Regions from separate parts of the Faecalibacterium sp. OF04-11AC genome, predicted to be linked through region 2. Evidence: riboswitches for the same ligand, from Rfam matches in the RefSeq annotation. Region 2 holds a riboswitch; each other region holds the start of a gene.
What was found. Region 2 has a riboswitch for thiamine pyrophosphate ahead of thiW (energy coupling factor transporter S component ThiW). Riboswitches for the same ligand answer to the same signal wherever they lie in the genome.
Positions count from the first base shown of each region.

Region 1: it holds a riboswitch for thiamine pyrophosphate, as region 2 does, so the genes downstream of both, thiT (energy-coupled thiamine transporter ThiT) here and thiW (energy coupling factor transporter S component ThiW) in region 2, are expected to answer to the same signal.
Region 3: it holds a riboswitch for thiamine pyrophosphate, as region 2 does, so the genes downstream of both, DXA70_RS14305 (Ykof family thiamine-binding protein) here and thiW (energy coupling factor transporter S component ThiW) in region 2, are expected to answer to the same signal.

Region 1 covers NZ_QTVP01000001.1:1,280-9,101, forward strand. Annotated here, with positions in the region: gene DXA70_RS00010 (sigma-70 family RNA polymerase sigma factor) at 1-155, shown strand, start outside; gene sigG (RNA polymerase sporulation sigma factor SigG) at 398-1,168, shown strand; gene DXA70_RS00020 (sporulation transcriptional regulator SpoIIID) at 1,228-1,479, opposite strand; TPP riboswitch at 1,588-1,689, shown strand; gene thiT (energy-coupled thiamine transporter ThiT) at 1,774-2,346, shown strand; tRNA gene DXA70_RS00030 (tRNA-Ala) at 2,503-2,575, shown strand; gene DXA70_RS00035 (glycoside hydrolase family 2 TIM barrel-domain containing protein) at 2,974-5,955, opposite strand; gene DXA70_RS00040 (glycoside-pentoside-hexuronide (GPH):cation symporter) at 6,171-7,541, opposite strand; gene DXA70_RS00045 (AraC family transcriptional regulator) at 7,791-7,822, shown strand, end outside.
Region 2 covers NZ_QTVP01000026.1:4,647-12,468, forward strand. Annotated here, with positions in the region: gene thiC (phosphomethylpyrimidine synthase ThiC) at 1-418, opposite strand, end outside; gene thiD (bifunctional hydroxymethylpyrimidine kinase/phosphomethylpyrimidine kinase) at 451-1,281, opposite strand; gene DXA70_RS15530 (thiamine phosphate synthase) at 1,444-1,677, opposite strand; gene thiE (thiamine phosphate synthase) at 1,641-2,075, opposite strand; gene thiW (energy coupling factor transporter S component ThiW) at 2,098-2,613, opposite strand; TPP riboswitch at 2,704-2,811, opposite strand; gene DXA70_RS10885 (SPFH domain-containing protein) at 2,944-4,236, shown strand; gene DXA70_RS10890 (Trm112 family protein) at 4,250-5,323, shown strand; gene DXA70_RS10895 (TPM domain-containing protein) at 5,341-6,144, shown strand; gene DXA70_RS10900 (amino acid ABC transporter ATP-binding protein) at 6,202-6,966, opposite strand; gene DXA70_RS10905 (amino acid ABC transporter permease) at 6,956-7,720, opposite strand.
Region 3 covers NZ_QTVP01000010.1:9,698-17,519, forward strand. Annotated here, with positions in the region: gene DXA70_RS06810 (RNA polymerase sigma-54 factor) at 1-895, opposite strand, end outside; gene DXA70_RS06815 (energy-coupling factor transporter transmembrane component T) at 1,042-1,782, opposite strand; gene DXA70_RS06820 (ABC transporter ATP-binding protein) at 1,783-3,294, opposite strand; gene DXA70_RS06825 (ECF transporter S component) at 3,298-3,897, opposite strand; gene DXA70_RS14300 (Ykof family thiamine-binding protein) at 3,899-4,174, opposite strand; gene DXA70_RS14305 (Ykof family thiamine-binding protein) at 4,171-4,542, opposite strand; TPP riboswitch at 4,641-4,739, opposite strand; tRNA gene DXA70_RS06835 (tRNA-Arg) at 4,880-4,953, opposite strand; gene DXA70_RS06840 (helix-turn-helix transcriptional regulator) at 5,046-5,702, opposite strand; gene DXA70_RS13625 (hypothetical protein) at 6,057-6,269, shown strand; gene DXA70_RS06845 (sugar transferase) at 6,348-7,637, opposite strand; gene DXA70_RS13760 (hypothetical protein) at 7,637-7,798, opposite strand.

The DNA of each region.
Region 1 (7,822 bases), on a different contig from region 2:
AGCGGCAGATCATGGAGCTGCGCTTCGGCCTCGTGGACGGCGTGGAGCGCACCCAGAAAGAGGCCGCCGACGCCATCGGCATCAGCCAGAGTTACATTTCCCGGCTGGAAAAGCGGATCATCCGGGACCTGCGCAAACAGTTAGAAGAAACCTAACCGAGTCCGCAGGGCCCGGCATCCGCCGAAAATGGAAACCTACTCGTTTGGCGTAAACTTGCCCGCCTGCCAAGGGCTCCCCTATTAGGAAAGACTCCCGCCGGGGAGGGTGGCACGAAAGTGCCGAAAGGGGAGTGGCTGGCGAGCGAAGCGAGACTGAGAGGTTTAATTTCCCATGAATGGGATACACCCTCCCCGCCCATACTTCCGGTGAAGTCCAAACGAAACCGGAGGGGCGGGGGATGTACAACAAAGTGGAACTGTGCGGCGTGAACACCGCCGAGCTGCCAATCTTATCCGAGCAGGAAAAGCGCCAGCTGCTGACCCGGGCGCGGGCAGGGGACCAGAGCGCCCGCCAGAGCATGATCGAGGGCAACCTGCGGCTGGTGCTCAGTGTGGTGCAGCGGTTTGCCCAGCGGGGCGAGAACCTGGATGACCTGTTTCAAGTGGGCTGCATCGGGCTCATCAAGGCCATCGACAACTTTGACCCGGCCCAGGAGGTGCGGTTCTCCACCTACGGGGTGCCCATGATCATCGGGGAGATCCGGCGCTTTCTGCGGGACAACAACGCCCTGCGGGTGAGCCGCAGCCTGCGGGATACGGCCTACCGGGCCATGCAGAGCCGGGAGCAGCTGGAAAAGAAACTGGGCCGGGAGCCGACCGTGGAGGAGATCGCCCGGCAGGCCGGGATGTCCCGCCGGGAAGTGGCGGCGGCGCTGGAATCGGTGGTGGAGCCCATCAGCCTCGAGGAGCCGGTCTATACCGATGGCGGGGATGCCATGTATGTTATTGACCAGGTGCGGGACCCGGACGGTGAGGACAGCTGGATCAGCGGGCTGCAGTTCCGGCAGACCGTGGCCGGACTGACCCCGCGGGAGAAGAAGATCATGGAGCTGCGCTACCTCAAGGGCAAGACCCAGATGGAGGTGGCAAAGGAAATCGGCATCAGTCAGGCACAGGTCAGCCGGCTGGAAAAGGCCGCGCTGGGGCAGTTCCGAACCGGGGAAAAATAACAAAACCGGCGTGCAGAGCCCGGAAAGGGCGGACCGCGCGCCGGTTTACTGTGATATTTTCAGGGAGAGTGTTGATATTTACGGCGGGTAGCCGCTCCGCCCCGCAGATGGCGTTCTGCTTTGTTGCGGGCCAGCACAGCCTGCACCTGAGCGAACAACTCTGGACTGACCGCCCGCAGGCGGGTGGAGACGTCTTTGTGGACGGTGGATTTGCTGCACCCAAAGGCCTGCGCGGCGCCCCGCACCGTGGCATGGTGCGCGACGATGTATTCGCCCAGCTGGACTGCCCGCTGTTCCGGATCTCCTTTCATGGCCAACGCCTCCTGCCCTGAATTGCTTACTAGAAAATATGCGGCCCGGGGCGGCAATATGTCTGCCGGGGCTTGACATTTGCCCTGCAGCGGATATACTGGAACTGGACATAAAAACAGGGGCGCCGAAAGGCTGAGATCTGCACGTGGCAGAGTACCCTCGAACCTGATCCGGGTAATGCCGGCGTAGGTAGTTTGCGGAAAGTCCGGATTTTTCACAAACAGCCCATGCGCCTGCGGAATGCGGGCGCGTTTTTGTTTTTGTGTACTACTTATAAGAGAAGAGGAATCTCTATGTCGAAAACCTACTCCAAGACCCGTATCCTGGTGGAGTGCGCTCTGATGATCGCCATTGGCACGGTGCTGTCCAACATCAAGATCTTCACCATGCCCAACGGCGGCTCTGTTACCCTGCTGAGTATGCTGCCGTTCGTGCTGGTGTCGTTCCGTCACGGCGTCAAGTGGGGCCTGTTCACGGGTCTGGTCAATGGCTGCCTGCAGATGCTGCTGGGCTTCTGGGCACCTCCGACCCCGACGTTCATCTATTTCCTGGGCGAAGTGCTGCTGGACTATCTGGTGGCCTTTATGGCACTGGGCATGGCAGAGCTGTTTGCCCGTCCGTTCAAGAACCGGATGGTCGGCGTGGCCGTGGGTACCGCTGTGGCAGGCTTCCTGCGGTTTATGTGCAGCTTCCTGTCCGGTGTCCTTGTCTGGGGCAACCTGAGCGACGGCCTGAGCGCCTGGACATACAGCCTGGTGTATAACGCCAGCTACATGCTGCCCGAAACGCTCATCACCGTGGTAGGCGCTGTGCTGCTGATCCGTGTTGCACCGCAGATCTTTGACCGCCAGTACGCCAAGGCCTGATGGCATAGAAAACGGAATGAACCATAAAAATCTCCGCCGGAGCTGTAGATGTGCCCTGGCGGAGATTTTTTGTACAGAAAGTTTGTAAAAACCGTTGACAAGTCTGACTTTGCCTGCTATAATTACTAGCGTCGTCACGGACGACAACAAACATCTGGGGGTTTAGCTCAGCTGGGAGAGCGCTTGCATGGCATGCAAGAGGTCACCGGTTCGATCCCGGTAATCTCCATATAAAAAGCACTGTACTTCGTAGGAAGTATGGTGCTTTTCTTTTTGCTGAAGCCGATTTTTTTGGGGGGACTGCATTGCTTCGCCTGCACCGTTTTCAGGCTTTTGCAGGCGGTTTCGATACAACCCCCAACTTTTGACTTTACACCATTTTCAAAAAGGAATGGTTGCCGCCCGGCTTTTCAGCAGGCTGCCGCATCATCCCTTTCAATGTACGGCGTAAGGTCGAAATTGAAAGTAATGTTGAGCTGATACCCACGATAAACATCTACCCTGCGGATAAGCTGATGCCGCTGCAGCCGTTGATTTTTTGATACCAAAAAAGACACCCTCGCTTTTGATAGGAATCTCATGCAGGGATGTCCTTATCTCAACGCGAAGGTGTCTTAATAACGAGGGTCAGATGCCACGGAACGTAAAGGTGAACTCCACAGGCTTGGTCACATCAGGAATATACTCCGGGTGGACATTGGCACCCCAGCTGTCATCACCGCCAACGCCCATCTGCTCGCCGATGGCACGAATCACCGTGTAATGGACCGGGGGCAGCTCGTAGGGGTGCTTGGCACTCTCCATTTCATGGGGAGTGTAGGGCAGCGCAGAGAAGAACATGGGCTTTGCGGCATCTGCGGTAAACAGCAGCCCGCGACCCTTGCGGTCCACTACCTTTGCCCAGCGCACAGCGGTCTTTGCGCCGCACTCCTGCGGCACAAGGTACTGCGCCATATTGTCTGCGACCTTGTTCTGGTAAATGCCCAGCTTTGCACCATGCTGGCGATCCCAGTAGGTCTCCGCAGGGCCGTTTCCGTACCACTCTACCGTGTCGTAGTCAGCGTCGATCTTGAACAGTACGCCGAACTCCGGCATTGCTGCAAGTCCTTCCACCGGGTCATAGTGCAGGGTGGTCTGGATGCGGCCATCACCGAACACACGGTACTGCAGGCTGCACTCTGCTGCGGGGCTGGTCTGGAGGTTATAGAGATAGGTCACGACCACGCTGTCGGCTTCCATCTCGCAGGTGGGGTTCTGGAGGATGGTGCCGCCATGAACAGACGGGATCTCCTTGCCGATGCCCTTGGCGGTAGCGTACAGGCTTGCCAGCTTCCACTGACCGCGAACGCCGCCCATGTTGTTGCCGCAGTCGTTGTCGGTGGGAGCGCGCCAGAAGTTGGGACGGGGGATCTCCTGAATCATCTCCTTGTCGGCATAGCGGTAGGAAGTCAGACCGCCGTTCAGATCGGAGAACAAAACATCGAAATTCTCACCACGGACACCGATGTTGTGTGTACCGTGCGTAACGGTAAACGGCGTGACCTTCTTGCTGGGAACGGAACGGACCACAGCGATCACACCCTGCCCAAAGGCGACTTCATGACCTTTCTTTGCCCAGCTGGTGTCCTCCTTCAAACGGAAGCTGATGGTCACTGCATATTCACCGGGGAGCGCAGGAACCATAAACGGCAGCGGGAAGCTGGAACGCTCTTCGGGAGCAACATCAATATTGGTCAGTTCCTGCTGCTGATACAACTTTCCATCCCGGTGCAGCAGTGCAACGCAGTCGAAAGCATCCGTAGAGGTGAACAGGTTCTTATTCCAGACTTCAAAGCCAGAGTTGTCGATGGAGACGGCGATGTTCTGATAGCAGAACTTGACCTCCTGCATCTTGGGAGAAGGAGCACGATCACCACCGTAGGCAATGCCGTTTCCGCTGAAATTATAGTCGGTAGGACGCTCACCGAAGTCGCCGCCGTAGGCTTGGAACCACTTGCCGTAGCGGTCTTTTTTCCAGATGGACTGGTCGATGTAATCCCAGATGAAGCCGCCCTGATAGCCGCAGTCCTTCTGGTCGGCAAGTTCCGTGTACTTGTGCAAAGCACCGTTGGAGTTGCCCATAGCATGAGAGTATTCGCACTCGATATAAGGCCGCTTATCGCCCTGTGCCAGATACTCTTTAATGTCCTTGACCGTGCTGTACATATGGCTCTCGATATCGGTGGTTTCGAGGAAGCGGGGATCATTGACCACACCTTCGTAATGCACCAGACGGGTGTCATCAAAGCGGCGGACCATCTCTGCCATCTGGAGCAGGGTCTCACCACCAAACGATTCGTTGCCCAGAGACCAGATCAGAACAGCAGGATGGTTTTTGTCACGCTGGTAAGTGGAATTCATGCGGTCAAACAGGACGGCTTTCCACTCCGGCTTATCATTGGGCAAAACGCCCTCGATGCCGCAAATGCCCGCCTGATGGATGTCCCATGTGCCATGGGATTCCAGATTGTTCTCTGCGATCAGATACAGACCGTACTCGTCGCACAGGTCGTACAGTGCATCCTGATTCTGGTAATGGCTGGTGCGGATGGCATTGATGTTGTTCTGCTTCATGGTGATGATGTCCCGAAGCAGTTCCTCATGGGTGTGTACGCCCACAGCACGACCCGTAATGGAGCTGAACTCATGACGGTTGGCACCCTTGAACACGATGCGCTTGCCGTTGAGCAGCATCCGATTGTTCTTCAACTCGAACTTGCGGAAACCGATTTTCTGCCCGGTCACCTCTACCAGATGGCCTGCATCGTCCAGCAGCTCGATTTCCAGTTCATACAGAGCCGGGTCCTCTGCACTCCACAGGTGGGGGTTCTCCACCGCATGGCTGAATAGCGCAGAGCCGCCGTTCAGCGGGATTTTTTCGGAGAACACTTCCAGTTCACTGCGGCGCAGGGTCAGACGGGCTGCGCCCTTACCCTCCACCTGCAATGCAACTTCCAGCGTGGAATGAGTAAAATCATCCCCGGCAAACAGCGTTTTGACGGATACATCTTCCAGATGCACGGTGGGGATGGCGTACAGCCACACGCTGCGGAAGATGCCGGAGAAGCGGAAGAAGTCCTGATCTTCGCACCAGCTGGAGGAAGTCCACTTGAACACCTGCACAGCAAGTTTGTTCACGCCCGGCTGGAGATAGGGAGTCAGATCGAATGCGTGTGCGGAGAAGCTGTCCTCGGTGTAACCCACATAAGACCCGTTCAGCCAAAGAGCCATGCCGCTTTCCACACCCTCGAACTCGATGTGGATGGGCTTGCCCTCCATGGATTCCGGCAGCTCGAAGTATTTCACATAGCTTGCCACCGGATTGAACCGCTGCGGGATCTCACCCGGCTGTACTTCTTCACGGCCATCCCACGGATACTGAACATTCGCGTACTGGGGAATGTCGTAGCCCTCCATCTGGATGTGTGCCGGAACATGAATGTCGTCCCAACCGCTGCAATCGTAATCCGTCTTTTCAAAGCCGGGGATGGCACTGGTGTAGTTCTTTGCGTAGGCGAATTTCCAGATACCGTCCAGCTCATCGCAAGCGAAGATTCTCCTGCTAGATATTCTTCGCGGGAAGCATAGGTGCGGAAACTTGCATGAGCATTCAGCACGTTGTCCTTGAAAAAGGTGGGGTCTTTTACTTTTGCAAAATCAAATGCAGCCATAGTATTTCCTCATTTACCTTTTATAATTTTATAATCTTTCTCCAGCCTCCCCGGAGGAATCGCTGGATTCCTCCGGGGAACAGCAGATGAAGGAGAAATGATAATGGCTTGTTATCAGACTGCTGCACGCAGCTTTTCATTTGCTTCTTCGACCTTCATACGAGAGAGAATGAAGGTGATGATGGCATCCAGAGCAAACGGAATCACAAGATACATGATCTTCAGCATCGAGATGCAGGATTCGGGCTGGACAGCCAGCGCACGATCGAAATGGCTTGCAGCCAGCAGCCAGCCGGTGATGGCAGTACCCAGACCGCCGCCCAGCTTCACACCGAGAGAAGTGCAGGAGTACATCGTGCCATCCACGCGCTTATGCTTCGTCAGCCAAGTATATTCCGAGCAAGCAGCAATCGCAGCGTTCATATCGCCCTGCCAAGGACCCTGACCAAGAGCTGCGATTGCAGTAAAGAGCAGCATCAAGGTCACATTGCCGCTGCCCATGTAACCAGCTACAGCGACCAGTGCACGGGCAACGGTTGCCAGAGTATAGCTCATGACGTTCAGCTGATACATTCCATTCCACTTTGCAACCAAGGTCGGGGTGAACACCAGTGCGATGATCAGAGGGATGTTGATTGCCCAAGAGAATACACCGAACAGATTCTGGTTGCCAAGGATGTAGGTTGCATAGTAGGTGCCCATGCTGATCATGGCACCGTAGATCTGCTGCAAAATGTAGGTGACGCAAATCATCATATAATATTTGTTACCAGCAAGCAGCTTTGCAGCCTGAACCAGATTGTACTTTTCGTCCTGCTCGATTTCCTTTTTGTCGGTGGTATCCACCAACTCGCCTTCCGGCAGTTCCTTCACGGAGAAAACGGAGAGGGTGTTGACAAGCAGACCGATGATGGCGTAGATGATTGCAACAGTGCGCCAACCGGCAGCACCACCGCCCAATGTCGTAACAGCACCCAGCGTGATGGACTGGATGAGCAGGCTGGTGGCAAAGGCGAACATGAAACGCCAAGAACCCATCTCGACCTGTTCGGCACTGTTCTTCGTGATGAGAGCAGTCAGTGCAGAGTAAGCAATGTTGTTGGCAGTGTAGAATACAGCGTTCAGCAGAGTATATGCGATCAGGAACCATGCGTACTGTGCAAACTGTCCCAGATTGGTCGGGATGGCGAAAATTGCCACCAGCGTAATGGCACAGCCAATGTAGCCGTACAGCATCCACGGACGGGCTTTACCCATCTTAGAGTGCGTTTTGTCAATCAAAGAACCAAAGAAAATGTCCGTCACACCGTCCAGCAGTTTGGAAACTGCAATCAGAGTGCCGACAATACCGGGGTTCAGGCCAACGGTGTTGGTCAGATAGATCATGACGAAGGAGGACAGGAATGCATACACCACGTTGCCTGCAATATCACCTGAACCATAGCCGACTTTATTATACCACTTTAGATAACGTTTCTCAGTCATTGTGCTTTCTCCCATCTTGCTTGCTTTGTGTGGGCGCGACCAATCTGCTGCGCACTTCAGACTGGAATTCTCGTTACGCAAGTTGCCCAAATCTCTTGCGTTTCGTCTGAAAATATTATAGAATCTAATGGAGCGAAAAGATATAGACAAGATGGAACAAAATATGCACAAAATCAAAGAGTTTGTAATTTTTTGATAGAACATTTCCCAAATCACTGCAAAATCTCTGAAGACGAGGAGGACGCAGGGATGTATTTCAACTCAGGATATTTGAACAACTC
Region 2 (7,822 bases):
TGGCCAGGTCGCGCTGGTAGTGGATGACAGAGTCATACACGGGCACCGTGCCGATCATGACAGGGCACTCGTGGGTCAACTTCTGGCGGAACGGCTGGGTGTTGCCATGGCTGGAAAGATCCATGATGGCCTCGGCACCCATGTTGACGGCGCTCATCACTTTCTGCATCTCGATGCTATAATCCTTGCAGTCGCGGGAGACGCCCAGGTTGACGTTGATCTTGGTGCGCAGCATGCTGCCCACGCCCTCGGGGTTGAGGCAGGTGTGGTGCTTGTTGGCGGGGATGGCCACCTTGCCCTCCGAGACCCACTGCCGGATCTCTTCGGGAGTGCGGTACTCTTTCTTGGCCACGACCTCCATTTCGGGGGTCACGATGCCCTTGCGGGCGGCGTCCATCTGTGTGGTGTAAGTCTGCATACGATAAATCCTCCAAGTTGAACTCTCTCGATTTATTCCTGAATGGCGTCCGGTGCGCCGTTCATCCATGTAAAAATGTCCTTGCCGCCCAGCGTGTGATCCAGCGGGCCGGAGCCAGCGCCCAGATCCAGCCCGGCGGAAAGGGCGGCGGTGATGTAGCCTTTGGCCCGCGCGATGGCCTGCGGCAGGGAATACCCCTTGGCCAGGTTCGCCGCAATGGCGCTGGAAAGGGTGCAGCCGGTACCGTGGGTGTTGGGGTTTGCGATCCGCCTCCCCGCGAACCAGGTCTCGGTGCCGTCGGCCTCCACCAGTAGATCATCCGCGTCGGTGTCGCTGTGGCCGCCCTTGAGCAGTACGGAGCAATCGCAGTCAAACGCGATGGCGCGGGCGGCGGCCAGCATCTCTTCCCGGCTGTGGATGGGACGGCCGGAGAGCACTTCGGCCTCCTGCCGGTTGGGGGTGATGACCTCGGCCAGCGGGAACAGCTGCTCCCGCAGGGAGCGGACGGCGTCCGTTTCCATCAGGCGGGAGCCAGAGGTGGCCACCATGACGGGGTCCACCACGATGTGCCGGGCCTGATAGAAACGCAGCCGCTCGGCGATCGTCGCAATGAGCGGGGCGGAAGATACCATCCCGATCTTGACGGCGTCGGGGCGGATGTCGGTAAACACCGCGTCGATCTGCTGTGCGAGGAAAGCAGGGGAAACTTCAAGGATGCCGGAAACGCCGGTGGTGTTCTGGGCCGTCAGCGCGGTGATGACGCTCATGGCAAACACACCGTTCAGGGTCATGGTTTTGAGATCAGCCTGGATTCCGGCGCCTCCGCTGCAATCGCTTCCTGCGATGGATAATGCGGTCTTCATGAAAAATCTCCTTTGCATGAATTTTATAGCGCGGCAAAAGGTGGTGCCCCCAATTTGCCGCGGACTCCTCCAGCCGCCTTTGGCGGCAGCCCCCTCATAGAGGGGGCCTTTCTGCCTCCCTCCCTGAGGGAGGTGTCATCGCGCGGGCGATGACGAAAGGAGTTACAGTTTCCGGACCATCTCGCGCAGCTCTCTGCACGCGGCTTCGATATCCGGCTGTGCAAAGATGGCACTGATGACGGCGATGCCGGCCTCTCCGCAGCCGGCAAGCTGGAGCAGGTTCTCCCTGTGGATGCCGCCGATGGCCACCACCGGGATGGGAACACTGGCGCACACATCCGCCAGCACCTGACGGGAGATCACGTTGGTGTCCGTCTTGGTGTGGGTGGTAAACATGGCCCCGCAGCCAGATAGTCGGCCCCGTCCGCAAAAGCCTTTTTGGCCTCCGCCACATTGTGGGCCGACACGCCGATGATCTTGTCCGGGCCCAGCAGGCGGCGGGCCTCGGCGGCGCTCAGGTCGTCCTGCCCCACATGCACGCCGTCCGCACCGCACAGCTTTGCCAGCGGGACATTGTCATTGAGGATGAACGGGACATGGTACGCTCTGCAGAGGGCGGAAATTGTTTTTGCCTCGGCCAGCATATCGGCGTCGTCCAGGTGCTTTTCCCGCAGCTGAACGCAGGTGGCTCCGCCTTTCAGGGCAGCTTCCACCTGCTGGGGCAGGGTCTGTCTGCCGACCCAGGCGCGGTCTGTCACGGCATAAAGCCGCAGCATCTCAGCGGTACAGTTCATAACACAGCTCCTTTGGCAAAATTCAGGTCAGGCTGGCCTGCATGGAGCGCAGCGCGCCCGAACGCTGCAGGCTGAACAGCAGCACGCCCGCAATGACGGCACCGCCGGCCGTGGAGACCAGGAACGGGATGATGTAGGCGTAGAACGCGATGTCACCGGCGCTCTTGCCCATGAGCAGGATGGCCACCGGGTAGGCGCACAGCCCGCCCAGGATGGAGGTGCCAAACACCTCCGCCACCAGCGTGGGGAGCAGCTGTTTTGCCTTATGGTAGGTCAGCCCGCAGAGCAAAGCCCCAAACATGCTGCCGGGGAATGCCATCAGGCTGCCCAGCCCCAGCAGATTGCGCAGCAGCGAGGCCACAAAGGCCACGCCCACCCCGTAGTAAGGGCCCAGCAGCACGGCGCACAGGATGTTGACCATGTGCTGTACCGGGGCGCACTTGCTGCCAAAGATGGGAAAGCTGAACACGCTGCCCACCACGGCAAGCGCGCAGAACATTCCCGCCAGAGCGAGTTTTTTCACTGAGAGATTTTTCATGAAGATGCCTCCTTTGCAAAATACGGCAAAACAAAAACAGGAGACGCCTGTTACGGTGTCTCCTGTAAAAATCCATATCTTCAAAGTATGCACTTCGACGTTATGACTTCCTACGGCGGCATTATCCGCATCAGGTTAAAGGGTCGAAGTTCAGGTACTTCCTCTCAGCCTGCTTTACAAGCTCCCCTGTATTTGTGTTGACGCCCATATTCTACACCCGTCGGCTCCAAATTGCAAGAGTCGATTTGCTATACAATTTCCGTCCGGTATGCTATACTGAAAAAAACGCCTGCAAAAATCAGAAGCAGGCGCAAAAAGGAGATTTGACTTATGGGTCTTGTCAAAGCAGCATTGGGCGCCGCTTCCAGCGTGATGGGCGACCAGTGGAAAGAATACTTTACCTGCAGTGCTCTCCCGGCGGATGTTCTGGCCGTCAAAGGCGAGAAAAAGCAGAGCGGCCGCTCTGCCAACCGCCATGGCAGTGAGAACATCATCACCGATGGCTCCATCGTGGCCGTGGCTGAGGGCCAGTGCGCCCTCATCGTGGAGCAGGGCAAGGTGGTGGATCTCTGCGCCGAGCCCGGTGAGTACACCTACAATACCGGTACCCAGCCCTCCCTGCTCAGCGGCGGGCTGGCCAAGAATATTGATGACATCTTTGCCGAGATGGGCAAGCGCTTTGCCTTTGGCGGCCAGGAAGCCACCGACCAGCGGATCTACTACATCAACACCAAGGAGCTGCCCGGCAACAAATACGGCACCCCCAGCCCGGTGCCGTTCCGGGTGGTGGACCAGCGGGCCGGCATCGACATGGACATCAGCATCCGGTGCTTTGGCGAGTACAGCTACCGCATCACCAACCCCATCCTGTTTTACACCAATGTCTGCGGCAATGTGGAAAACGCCTATCTCCGTGAGACGCTGGACAGCCAGCTCAAGACCGAGCTGCTGACGGCCCTGCAGCCGGCTTTTGCCAAGATCAGCGAGCAGGGCATCCGCTACTCGGCTCTGCCCGGCCATACCATGGAAATGGCTGACGCCCTCAACGAGGTGCTCTCCGCCAAGTGGAAGAACCTCCGCGGCATTGAGATCGTCTCCCTCGGCGTGTCCGGCGTCAAGGCCAGCGAGGAAGACGAGGCCATGCTCAAGGCCATGCAGCGGGATGCCGCCTACATGGACCCCACCCGGGGCGCTGCCCATCTTGTGGGTGCCCAGGGCGACGCCATGCGGGCCGCTGCCGCCAATACCAGCGCGGGCCCGGCCATGGCCTTTATGGGCGTGAACGCGGCTGCCGCTGCGGGCGGAGCTGACGCTCAGACGCTCTACCAGATGGGGGCCCGGCAGGCGGCGGCACAGCCCGCTCCGGCTCCCGCCGCGGGCTGGAAGTGTGCCTGCGGCCAGAGCGGCAACACGGGCAAATTCTGCACGGCCTGTGGTGCTCCCAAGCCGGAGGCACCCACGGTCTGGGTGTGCAGCTGCGGCACCAAGAACAGCGGCAAGTTCTGCTCCGAGTGCGGCAAACCCCGCCCGGCGGCCCAGTGCGCCAACTGCGGCTGGAAGCCTGCCGACCCCACCCGGCTGCCCAAGTTCTGCCCGGAATGCGGCAAGCCCTTTGGGGCGTAAGGGGGCATGAACCATGCCGAATGAAACCACCAATTACCAGTGCCCGGCCTGTACCGGCCCGCTGCGGTTCGACAGCGCCACGGGCAAACTGGTCTGTGATTACTGCGGCTCCACCTATGAGGTCAAGGAGGTGGAGGCCCTTTATGCAGACAAGCAGAAAGCCTCTGACACCGCCGCCCGGCAGCGGCCCCAGGGCCCCGTCTGGGGCGAGGAGGAAGCCGCCGGCCTCACCAGCCGCACCTGCTCTTCCTGCGGGGCCGAGCTGGTCTGCGACGGTACCACCGCTGCCACCACCTGCCCTTACTGCGGCAACCCCACGGTGCTGGGCGGGCAGCTCTCCGGCAAGCTGAAGCCGGAGTACATCATCCCATTCAAGCTGGATCGCAAGGCAGCCGTGCAGAACCTGAACAAATACTACAAGGGCAAAAAGTTCTTGCCAAAGGCGTTCAAAGAGCAGAACCACGTCGAAGAGATCCAGGGCGTGTATGTGCCGTTCTGGCTCTACGACGCCACTGCCGATGCCCGGGGCGCTTATGAGGGCGAAGTGACCGAGAGCCACCGCGAGGGGGATTACGTCGTCACCAATACCCAGCACTACAATGTGGCCCGCGCGGGCGAGGCAGACTTTATCAAGGTGCCCGTGGATGGCTCCAGCAAGATGCCGGATGCCCACATGGATGCCATTGAGCCCTTTGATTACAGCGCCATTCAGCCGTTCTCCACGGCGTACCTGCCCGGCTTCCTGGCCGACCGTTACGACGAGGACGAGGAAAAGTGTCTGCCCCGGGCCACCCGCCGGATGGAAAACACCACCCGTGCGGCCCTGCGGGAGACCATTGACGGCTACTCTGAGGTACACACCAAGGCGGAAAACATCAACATCGACATCCGCAAGGCGCACTACGCCCTGCTTCCGGTCTGGATGCTCCACACCCGCTGGAACGACAAGGACTTCCTTTTTGCAATGAACGGCCAGACCGGCAAGCTCATTGGCGACCTGCCCGTGGACCCCAAGCGGGTCGCTGCCTGGTTTGCGGGCATCAGCCTGCCGCTCATGGTCATTCTGGCACTGTTTCTGTACGGCTGAGGGGGTGTGAGCGCAAAATGAAAAATCGGATGTGTAAAACAAACTGTTATAAAAAGTGCTGTGCTTTTCTGGCCGCTCTGCTGATGCTTGCGGTGCTGGCTCTGCCCGGTATGGCGGCGGCTCCCCTCGTCCGGGACGAGATGGGCCTGTTTGATGCCGATACCTACAACGAGCTGGAACAGAGCGCGGAAGCGGCTTCCAGCGGCCACGATTGCGACGTCTATTTCCTCGTGGTCAACGACATCGGCGATGCCAACCAGCGGGATTTTGCCAAGAATTATTATGTGAACAACGGTCTTGGCAGCGGTGAGGGCAAAAGCGGCATCCTCTTCCTGCTGGCGGTGGGTTCCCGCAAGTATGTCACCATCACCTATGGCGGCGGTGTCACAGCCTTTACCGATTACCGCATTGAGCAGATGGAGGACGACATCGTCCCCAAGCTCTCGGACGGCGACTGGGCCGGGGCGGCCCGCACCTACATCGAGATGGCAGATTACACGCTGGACTACTATGCCGAGCATGGCGAGCCCATTGATGTGGACAACGACCTGGGCGCCGAGGGCCTCCTCTTTGTCATTGGGATCCCGGCGGCCATTGCGGCAGGTGTCTGCCTGGTGTTCTACCACCAGATGAAGACGGCCAAGGAGAAGACCGAAGCGGACGATTACATGCCAGGCCTCAAGCTCCGGGTCAAGCGGGATGTCTACACCCACACCACGCAGACCCGCGTCTATGACCCGCCCAAGGAAGAAAAATCTTCCGGCGGTGGCTCCTCCACCGACAGCGACGGCTTCGGCGGCTCGTCGGGTGGTTCGTTCTGAGGAAAAAACGAGCAAAAAAATACTCCGTGCATTTGCACGGAGTATTTTTTTAGCTTGTTACAACATCCTGGACAAAAATGCTTTCAGTCTCGGGTGCTTGGGGTTGGAGAACAGCTCCTGCGGGGGTTCATCCTCCTGGATGCGGCCATTATCGATGAAGATGACACGGTTGGAAACTTCGCGCGCAAAACCCATCTCGTGGGTGACCACCAGCATGGTGATGCCGGTGTGGGCCAGCTCTTTCATCAGCTCCAGCACTTCGCCGACCATCTCCGGGTCCAGGGCGGAGGTGGGCTCGTCAAACAGGATGACGTCCGGGTCCATGGCCAGGGCACGAGCAATGGCAATGCGCTGCTGCTGGCCGCCGGAAAGGCTCTTGGGGAAGACATTGGCCTTATCGGACAGGCCCACGCGGGCCAGCAGCTCGTCGGCACGGGCGGAGGCCTCCTGCTTGTTCTTGAGCTTGAGCAATTCCGGGGCCAGGCAGAGGTTCTGCTTGACGGTCAGGTGGGGGAAGAGGTTGAAGTGCTGGAACACCATGCCCATCTTCTGGCGCACGGAGTCAATGTGGGCTTCGTCCACTTCCACGCCCTCAAATTTGATGCTGCCGCCGGTGGGGATCTCCAGCCGGTTCAGGCAGCGCAGGAACGTGGATTTGCCGCAGCCGGAGGGGCCGATCAGGCAGACCACATCGCCGCGGTAAATGTCAATGTCGATGCCCTTGAGGACATCCAGCGTGGGGGTGGCCTTTTTGTCGCCTTTGAGCTTCTCGCCGCCGTAGGTTTTGGTCAGGCCGCGGACTTCCAGAATTTTATCGGTCACTTTGTGCCAGCCTCCTCTCAAACTTTGCCAGCAGCCGGGTGAACAGCATGACCAGGAGCAGATAGATCAATGCAACGCCCAGTAGCGGGTACATGGCTTCGTAGGTACGGTTCATAATGCCCTGCGCGGCATACAGCAGCTCCTTGCCGCCGATGGTCGTGATCAGGGAGGTATCTTTCAGCAGGACGATGAACTCATTGCCCAGGGCCGGCAGCACGGCACGGATGGCCTGCGGGATGATGATGACCACCATGGTGGTTATGTAATTCAGGCCCAGGCTGCGGCCGGCTTCCATCTGGCCGGGATCCACGGCCATCAGGCCGCCGCGGATGATCTCCGAGACATAAGCGCCGGAGTTGATGCCCAGCGTCAGCGCGCCCACCATGGTAAAGTTGCGGCTGTTGGCAAAAATGACCATGCTCATGATGAGCAGCTGCACCATCATGGGCGTGCCGCGGATGATGGTGGTGTACACCTCGCAGATGGCATTGAAGAAGCCCAGCACGGGGTTGCGGTGGTTGGGGCGCTGCTGGTCGTGGGCCACACGCACCAGAGCCACCAGGCTGCCCAGCACGATGCCCAGCGCCAGCGCCATGGCGGTGACCAGCAATGTGGTGCCTACGCCCCGGATGTACTGCATCCAGCGGTCTTTCAGGATAAAGGCTTGATAAAACTTGAAAAAGAACTCCTGCCCGAAGTTGAGCTTGGTACCGCTGTTGAGCAGCTCTTTGAGCAGTTCGTATTGAGCAGCCATTCGCATCCTCACTTTCCGATTTTGTCAGATTTTTGTAACCTTATTTTTCTAAAAAAGGGGAGGAGCCCCAAAAGGGACCGCCTCCCCGTGGTTCTTGTGGTA
Region 3 (7,822 bases), on a different contig from region 2:
TCAGCTTCTCCGAAAGATAGAGGCGCACCTCTTCATCCGGCGTCTCGAGCAGCAGGTTGCTGTAATACACGCTGAGATCCAGCGGGGGCAGACCGCCGCCGTTCACCTGCACTTCCAGCTCCTCGTCTTCCCCGGGCAGCACCAGGACATCGGGCGTGACATAACTCAGGTTCTCCCGGCGGCTGAACCCAGTACCCGGGCGGGGGTTCAGGGAGCGGATCAGGTCGCATTCCTCCCGCACCAGAGCCTCGGAGGCCCCTGTCTTCCGGCTGATGGCGCCATAGCCGTTCTCGGCCAGCTCATCCATGAACTGCTCCACGATCATCCTTGCCAGCCGGTGGTCGCCTGCGTGCCGCTCGATCTGCAAACTCAGGCACTCGGTCCGGTCCCGAGCCCCCACGCCCGCCGGGTCGGCAGCCTGCAGCTCAGTCAGGGCACGGGAGATCACCGCGTCGCTGACGCCCAGCGATGCGGCCAGCTCGGCGGGGTCCTCGCTGAGAAAGCCGTCATCGTCCAGCCGGTCACAGAGCAGCTCCACGGCCTGCAGCACCTCCGGCTCCAGCTTCGTGCCGATAAACTGCGAAAGCACAAAGCGGGAGAGGTCGTTCTCATCGCTCAGATAATATCCCATCCGGGAAAGCGGGTCCCGGCTGCCGTCTTCCTCGTCCTGGCCCTGATAGTAAGAATCCTGCCAGTCGCCGGCCTCCAGCCACTCCCGTTTCCGGGCAAAATTCGGGTCTTCCAGCATCTCTTCGCCCGGGTCGGACAGCTCAAACACCGGGTTTTCCTGCAAAGCAGTTTCTACATAATCCCGCAGCTCCTGCACACCCATCTGCAGTACGCCTGCAAACTGTGTTTCCTGGGGAGACGGAGTCTGTTCATACGTTGCGCTCATTTCATTTACCTCCCAATCATCAGCGGTCTCAGTCTATCACATCCCCTGTTGTGAATCAACATTTCTCCAGATTTCTTGGCAGGTTGCAACAAAAAGTGCGCCCGCATTTTGTGCAGGCGCACAGTAGAGCACGGTGGAAAACCCGTTCAGTACTTTAAAAACAGCATTCCCAGCACCACGCCGCCCACCATGAGCGCCGCGGCGGCCAGGTCATACCAGTGCACCCGTGGTACCGTATAATAGGTACGCGGCGCATCCCCGCAAAAGCCCTTGGACTCCATGGCCATGGCAATGGACTCCGACCAGCGGACGCTGTTGACCAGCATGGTGAAGACCGGCTTCATCGAGAGCGGGCCCGCTTTCAGGCCGCGCGCCGCAAAGGCCGTGCGCACCTGGGCGTACTCCCGCGCCATCCCCGGCATCAGGTGGAACGCCGCCAAGATGCCATAGGCAAACTTGGGCGGGAGGTGGCACTGGTGCAGCAGGCTGGCAATGAAGAAGTCACCCTCGGTGGAAAGTGCAAACAGGATGCCCAGCCCGGCGTAGGCCAGCAGACGGGTGGCCAGCTGCAGCGCCGTGTACAGGTTTTGCGACATGGCCGCGCGCACACTGTAAGGCATGGCCGAAAGGCTGCTCAGATCCATGGTCTGCGTGCTGCCGCCCCGGGCGTAGTAAAGGCCCGTCACAAACAGGCCGAACGCCGCAATGCAGGCCGGCAGCAGGATGACGCCGATCTTTTTCAGACTTACCCGGGAGCAGAACATCAACAGCAGCAGGCAGACGGCCAGCACCAGCAGGTTCAGGCTGACCAGATACTCAAACGAGAGCAGAATGACACAGATCAGCACCGCAAATGCCTTTACGGTGGGGTTCCAGCGTTCCAGCATTTACAGCACCTCCTCTGCGGATTTTTCCACCAGCGCGGTATCTTCCAACCGGTAGATTTTATCGGCCCAGGCCGCAGCCAGCTCGGTATCGTGGGTGATAAAGATGACCGTCAGCCCCTCCTGCTCCACTTTTTCCCGCAGGTGCTCCATGATGGCGTTTACCGAGCGGGCATCCTGGCCGTAGGTGGGTTCGTCCAGCAATAGCAGTTCCTGCCCGCCTGCCAGCACCGAAAGAACCGCCAGCCGCCGCTGCTGGCCCTGGCTGAGCATGTAGGGCGAGTACCGCCGCTGCCGTTTCAGTCCGTAACGATCCAGCAGCTCTTCGGCCCGCTGGCGGCAGGCCTCGTCCGAGAGGCCCGGCTCCCAGAGCCGCAGACCAACACAGACCTCGTCCTCCACATTCTGGGTGACGAACTGGTTGGCCGGGTTCTGGAACACGATGCCGATGTGGCGGTACAGCTCTTTCGACTTCATTTTTGCAATGTCCCGGCCCTGAAACAGGATCTGCCCCGTGTAGGGGTGCTGCTTGAGCACCGAGAGAAAGGTCGTGGTTTTGCCGGTGCCGCTGGGGCCGAGAACTGCCGTCATACAGCCCGCCGGGAAATCCGCGTCCGCATTCTGCACCAGAAAGGGTGCGTCGTACACCGCGCGGCCCCACTTGCGGCGGGTGGGCAGCCCCTTGCGGATGCTGACACCCCGGAACTGCAAAAGCGGCTTGCCCTCTGCCACCGGGCGGGCCGCTCGCTCCGGCCGGGAACCCGGGTAAAACAGGCCCAGCCGCTCAAAGTCCGCGCGGTGTTCCGGCAGATTTTTGCAGTTGATGCCCCGGGCGGCTACTTTGCCGCCCTCTTCCAGCAGGATGATCTCATCGGCGGCTTCCAGCCAGAGGTCTGCCTTATGGTCGATGGCCAGAATCGTCCGGCCAGAAGTTTTCATCCTCAGCAGCATTTCCAGCAGCTGGACTGCCGCCTCGTGGTCCAGGTTGGCAAAGCTTTCATCCAGCAGGATGCAGCGGCTCTCCATAACGTAGAGGCAGGAAAGGGCCGCTTTCTGCTTCTCGCCGCCGGACAGGGTGGAAAGAGTCCGATCCAGCAGCGGCGCAATGCCCAGCTCCGCGGCGGCCCGGTCGATCCGGGCATCCATCTCCCCGGCAGGGACGCGGATGTTTTCCAGACAGAAGCGCATCTCCTCCCGCAGGGTGTTCATGCAGAACTGCAGGTCCGGGTTCTGGAACAGCACCGTCAGGTAAGCGGCCCGTTTCTGCGGGTCCAGCGTTTTCAGGTCCTGCCCGTACAGCCGGATGGTTCCGCCCTCCAGAAAACCACCGTTTTCCGGGTACAGCCCCGCGGCTACCGCGGCCAGCGTGCTTTTGCCGCAGCCGCTGCCGCCCATCAGGACCGTGAGCGTCCCGGCCGGGATGCTCAGGCTGGTATGGTCCAGAATGTTGCGTTTGCCTTTTTCCTGATAGCGGAACACGATATCTTCCAGCTCCAACGCGGTGTTGGCCGACATTTCTTAATCCTCCAGGTCAGCGTCCTGTGCCTGTGCCACGGCATAGCCTTTCAGGACACCTGCCTTGACGAGGCCGTCGGCCAGCATCGGGGTGATGAAACCGTCAAAGACGATGGCGCTGATGATGCGCACCACCAGCATGATGGCCAGCACGGGGATGGCAATTTTGTTGTAGCCGCTGATGAACAGGTTGTAGATCAGGGTCAGGACCGAGCAGATGACAGCGCCCTCGATCATGGTCATCCGGTCAAACTTCTTGTAGCGTTTCAGGGCAATGATGAGCTCAAAGCCAAGGCCCTGCACCAGGCCGGACAGGATGATGATGGGTCCAAAATAGTTGCCGTACAGGCACTCCAGCACAGCGGCCAGCAGCTCGGCGATGAGGCCGGTGCCGGGCTTGCGCATGACATAGATGCCGAACGCACCGGCCATGAAGTAGATGCCGTAGAACGGCTCATAGCCCAGAGAGGCCATGCCGAACGGGGTCAGCATCCCGTACAGAACGCCGCCAATGTAAGTGCAGCCCAGATAGACCACACCGAACAGCACAGCGCTGATGGCAATGAGCAGAACGTCTTTCAGTTTCCAGTTTTTCGTATTCATTTTAGTTTTCCTCCGTCGGGCTGTTGCAGTTCATGGTAAAGTGCAGGACATAATGGTGGACCGCCGGGGCGTTCTCCATCAGCTCACAGACATGGGTCAGGTAGGTGAACACATCCTGCACGTCGCCGTCGATGCGGGTGGCATAGTGGATGGTCTTGGGGTTCAGGCCCTCGTCCTGCGCCATGTACCACACCTTGGCGATCTCGTCGATGTACTGGGCATCCCCCAGCGGGTACAGGGCCAGCTTGCAGTGGACCGGGAAGTGGATGTCTTTCACCAGTGCCGCATTGGGGGCCTCGCCCTCACGCTCAGCACGCTGTCGCCGGACACATCGCCCGGGCAGCCCTTGGAGAACTGCCCCTCCAGCGCCATGTGGACGCCGGGGCGGTAAGCGTTCAGGAACAGTGCCTGCACGGCGTCCGCCACATAGGGCAGCTTGCCGCGGTAAACGGTCGAAAGGGCATCCGTCTCACTCCACACCGCAGAGGTATTCGTCTTTTCCAGCGAGCCCAGAATGATCTCGATGTACTTGTCCGACATGGGGTACAGGGTAAAGCGGCAGCCCGCAATGGGCAGCTCCGTGCCGCGGCCCGCCCAGGGCAGGTCCGGGCGGTTGCAGCCGGTACAGCAGTTTTCGGTTTCCATAGTCGTTCCTTCTTTTCCATTTTTGTACAAAATAAAAGGGATGCTTTTCGTCCAGGAAAAGCATCCCTTTTGCCAGCAGGCGCGGCGGCCCGTTGTAAAAAGCGACAGAAATGCTTTTCCTACGCCGGTATTACCCGGATCAGGTGCAGGGAGTCGGGTGTGAACCCTCTCAGCACAAGGCCCCTCCAGCATTCTGATGATTCTCTTTTTATTTGCCACCGCATAGCATACCGCAGCCGTACAGAAATGTCAAATATTTTATCTTAAAATCACCGATCAAAAAAGCGCAAAGGCTTTGTTTCCCGCTTGGAAAACAACCTTTGCGCTTTTTGTGAGATGTCCCTGAGCGGATTCGAACCGCTGGCCTTTCGCTTAGGAGGCGAACGCTCTATCCAGCTGAGCTACAGAGACAAAATAAGAAGAGCCATGCGCTGTATGGAGATGCATAGCTCTTTTATAATACCGCAAAGCGGGCGGAAAATCAAGTCGGGGCGGCCCGGCTGTTACCAGACGGGCTCCTCCAGGTCTGCGGTAAAGTCGGTCGATGGCTGGTCGTCCAGGCCCAGCATGGCCCGGTCAATGGCATAGCGGTTGCTGCCGTTCCGGACACTTTCGGCACTGGCGCGGTAACAGGCCAGCAGGATGTCCATGTTGGGCTGCGGCCCATTCGGGTCGGTCAGGGCGCCAAGCTCCCGGGCCTCGTAGTAGTTCCCGATGATCTGGCCGCAGATGCGCCGACGATCCCGCAGCGGGGTCTGCAGGTTGGCGATCCGCTGCTGGCGCATCCCGTAATAATCGCTGCCGTGGTCCGCAAACAGGATGTAGTATTCCTGCTCGATCTCCACGGGTGATGCCTGCCGGCCATAGTAGTGCACCAGGGCGCTCCGGCGCTTGTCGTGGTTGAATTTGTTGATATCGGCCAGCCCATTGGGGAAGAGCTCCGGGTGGCGGATCCATTTGGAGTAAGGTTCCACCGCCACATGCAGGGCGTCGAAAATTTCCAGAAAATCTTCCATCGAAATTTTCATCTCGCCACTCTCCCATTTCTGTACGGTCCGCTTGTCGCGGCCAAGCCGCTCGGCCAGCTCCCGCTGCGAGACATCCGCGCTCTCCCGGGCGCTTACCAGCGATCTTGCAATTCGTCCTCGATATCCTGTCATGCTGCTCCCCTCCTCGATCGCCGCGCAGAGTGGCTCGCTGTTTCCGCAATGCACGGCGGCACATTCTGCACCGCCAAATTTCTCCGCGCCGATTGTTTACTCTGCACCTCTTCGTGTGCTACAATACCCTCGGAAATTTCCAATGAGATGCTTGTCTATCGAAAGAATACACGATTTTCCTTTTTCTGTCAATTTAATGGCGTTTTTCGACGCATTTTCTGGCAAAGATTTCTTAGCCTGGGTTCTTTTGGATGATAGACCCGTCGTTTTGGGGGTGCAGGCATCTTTCCTGCCATTAGGCCATTCGAATATTTTTCAGAAAGTTGGTGATCTGCCGTGTTCGTTTACCGCTGCGTGATGGAGCGGCAAACCTGTCCTGAGATTGGATGGTATCAGAGTTTTGGCTTGGCAGTCTATTGCACCCGCCCCGGTTCGCAGGTGCTTCTGACCGCCCTGTTTGACATTTCTCTTGACCGCGCGTTCGTGGAGCGGCTTGCAGAAGACTGTACGAGATTTCAGCTCGACCCGGTCCATCTCATGGACGTTGCGGAAGACGCTCTTGCATAGAAAGAATCAAAAAAAGCACCAGCCTCCTGCATTGCTGCGCGGGAAACTGGTGCTCTTGTTTTTATTTCTGGTTCCGGCTTATTCGGCGCCGCGGCCTGCAAAGACCACCCAGACCGTCTTTAACAGGATCTTGATATCCTGCCAGATGGTCCAGTTATCAATGTACCTGGTATCCAGCTTGACGACCTCTTCAAAGTCCTCAATGTTGCTGCGGCCGCTCACCTGCCACAGGCCCGTGATGCCGGGCTTCATGGACAGGCGGCGCTTATGGTGGCTCTCGTACTGCTTGTACTCGTCCAGCGTGGGAGGCCGGGTGCCCACCAGGCTCATATCGCCCCGGAGGACATCGAAGAACTGGGGCAGCTCGTCGATACTGGTCTTGCGGATGAACTTGCCCACCTTGGTGATGCGGGGATCGTCCTGCATCTTGAACATGAGGCCGTTCATTTCGTTCCGGGCCATCAGCTCTTTCTTCCGCTCCTCCGCGTCCACATACATACTGCGGAGCTTGTGGATATAGAACACACGGCCGTTGCGGCCCACACGGCGCTGTTTGAAGACCAGCGGGCCGGGGCTTTCCAGCTTGAGGGGGATGGCCACGATGGCAATGATGGGGATGCTGAGGATGCAGCCCACCAGACTGCCCACAATGTCCAGCATCCGCTTAAGGGCCTGGTCGCGGAGTTTGAGCTCCACGGTGCCCATGGTGACCACATTGCCGCCGGCGCAGCGGCTCAGGCTGCGGCTCAGGCGGGCGGTGCTGGTCTCATCGCAGCAGACATCCTCGATGCGGTCCAGCAGGGGCAGACGGAAATGGACGGTCAATCCCATGCTCTCCATCTCTTTCAGATAAGGCACAAAGGAATCACCGCTGTCCATGGGGATGTCCACATACACTTCATCCAGCGCGGCCTGCCGCAGCCAGTCCATAAAGGTATCGTAGTTGGCCTTGATGTCCACGCCCTCGATCTGGCCGCCGATCTGCTCTTCCGGGATCTCCAGCAGGGCAATGCCCGTCAGCCGCTTGGACCAGTCCCGCTGCAGCTCCCGCACCATTTCCCCGGCATGTTCGCCGGTGGTCACAACGCCCACCAGGCTTTCCATGCTGTTTTTCTTCCGGGTGGTGGTCAGCAGCTTTTTGAGCACACTGTGGAACACCGTCATCAGCACCACGTTGATGACCGGCACTGCCACCAGAAAATACCGGGAGCTCAGCAGCGGGGCCTTGGTCAACAGCAGGCCCGCCGAGTTGATGAGGGTCAGAATCAGGTTAAATTCGACCGAGATCTTCAACTCCCGTTTCCATGGACGGGTGGTAATGTTCTCGCTCTGGTCAAAGGTCAGAAACGTCAGCAGATAGGCCAGCATCAGCAGGCAGAACGCCTGGATGAGGTCGGGCGCGGTGTAGTTTCCACCTTGCCCAGCAGACCATCCACCATCAGCCAGCCCAGCGCCATGCTGAGGGCCAGCGAGAGGATGTCTGTTACAAAAGTGCAGACATACTGCAATTTTTCTCGCTTGGAAATCACGATTTTTCCATTCCTTCCTCGTTC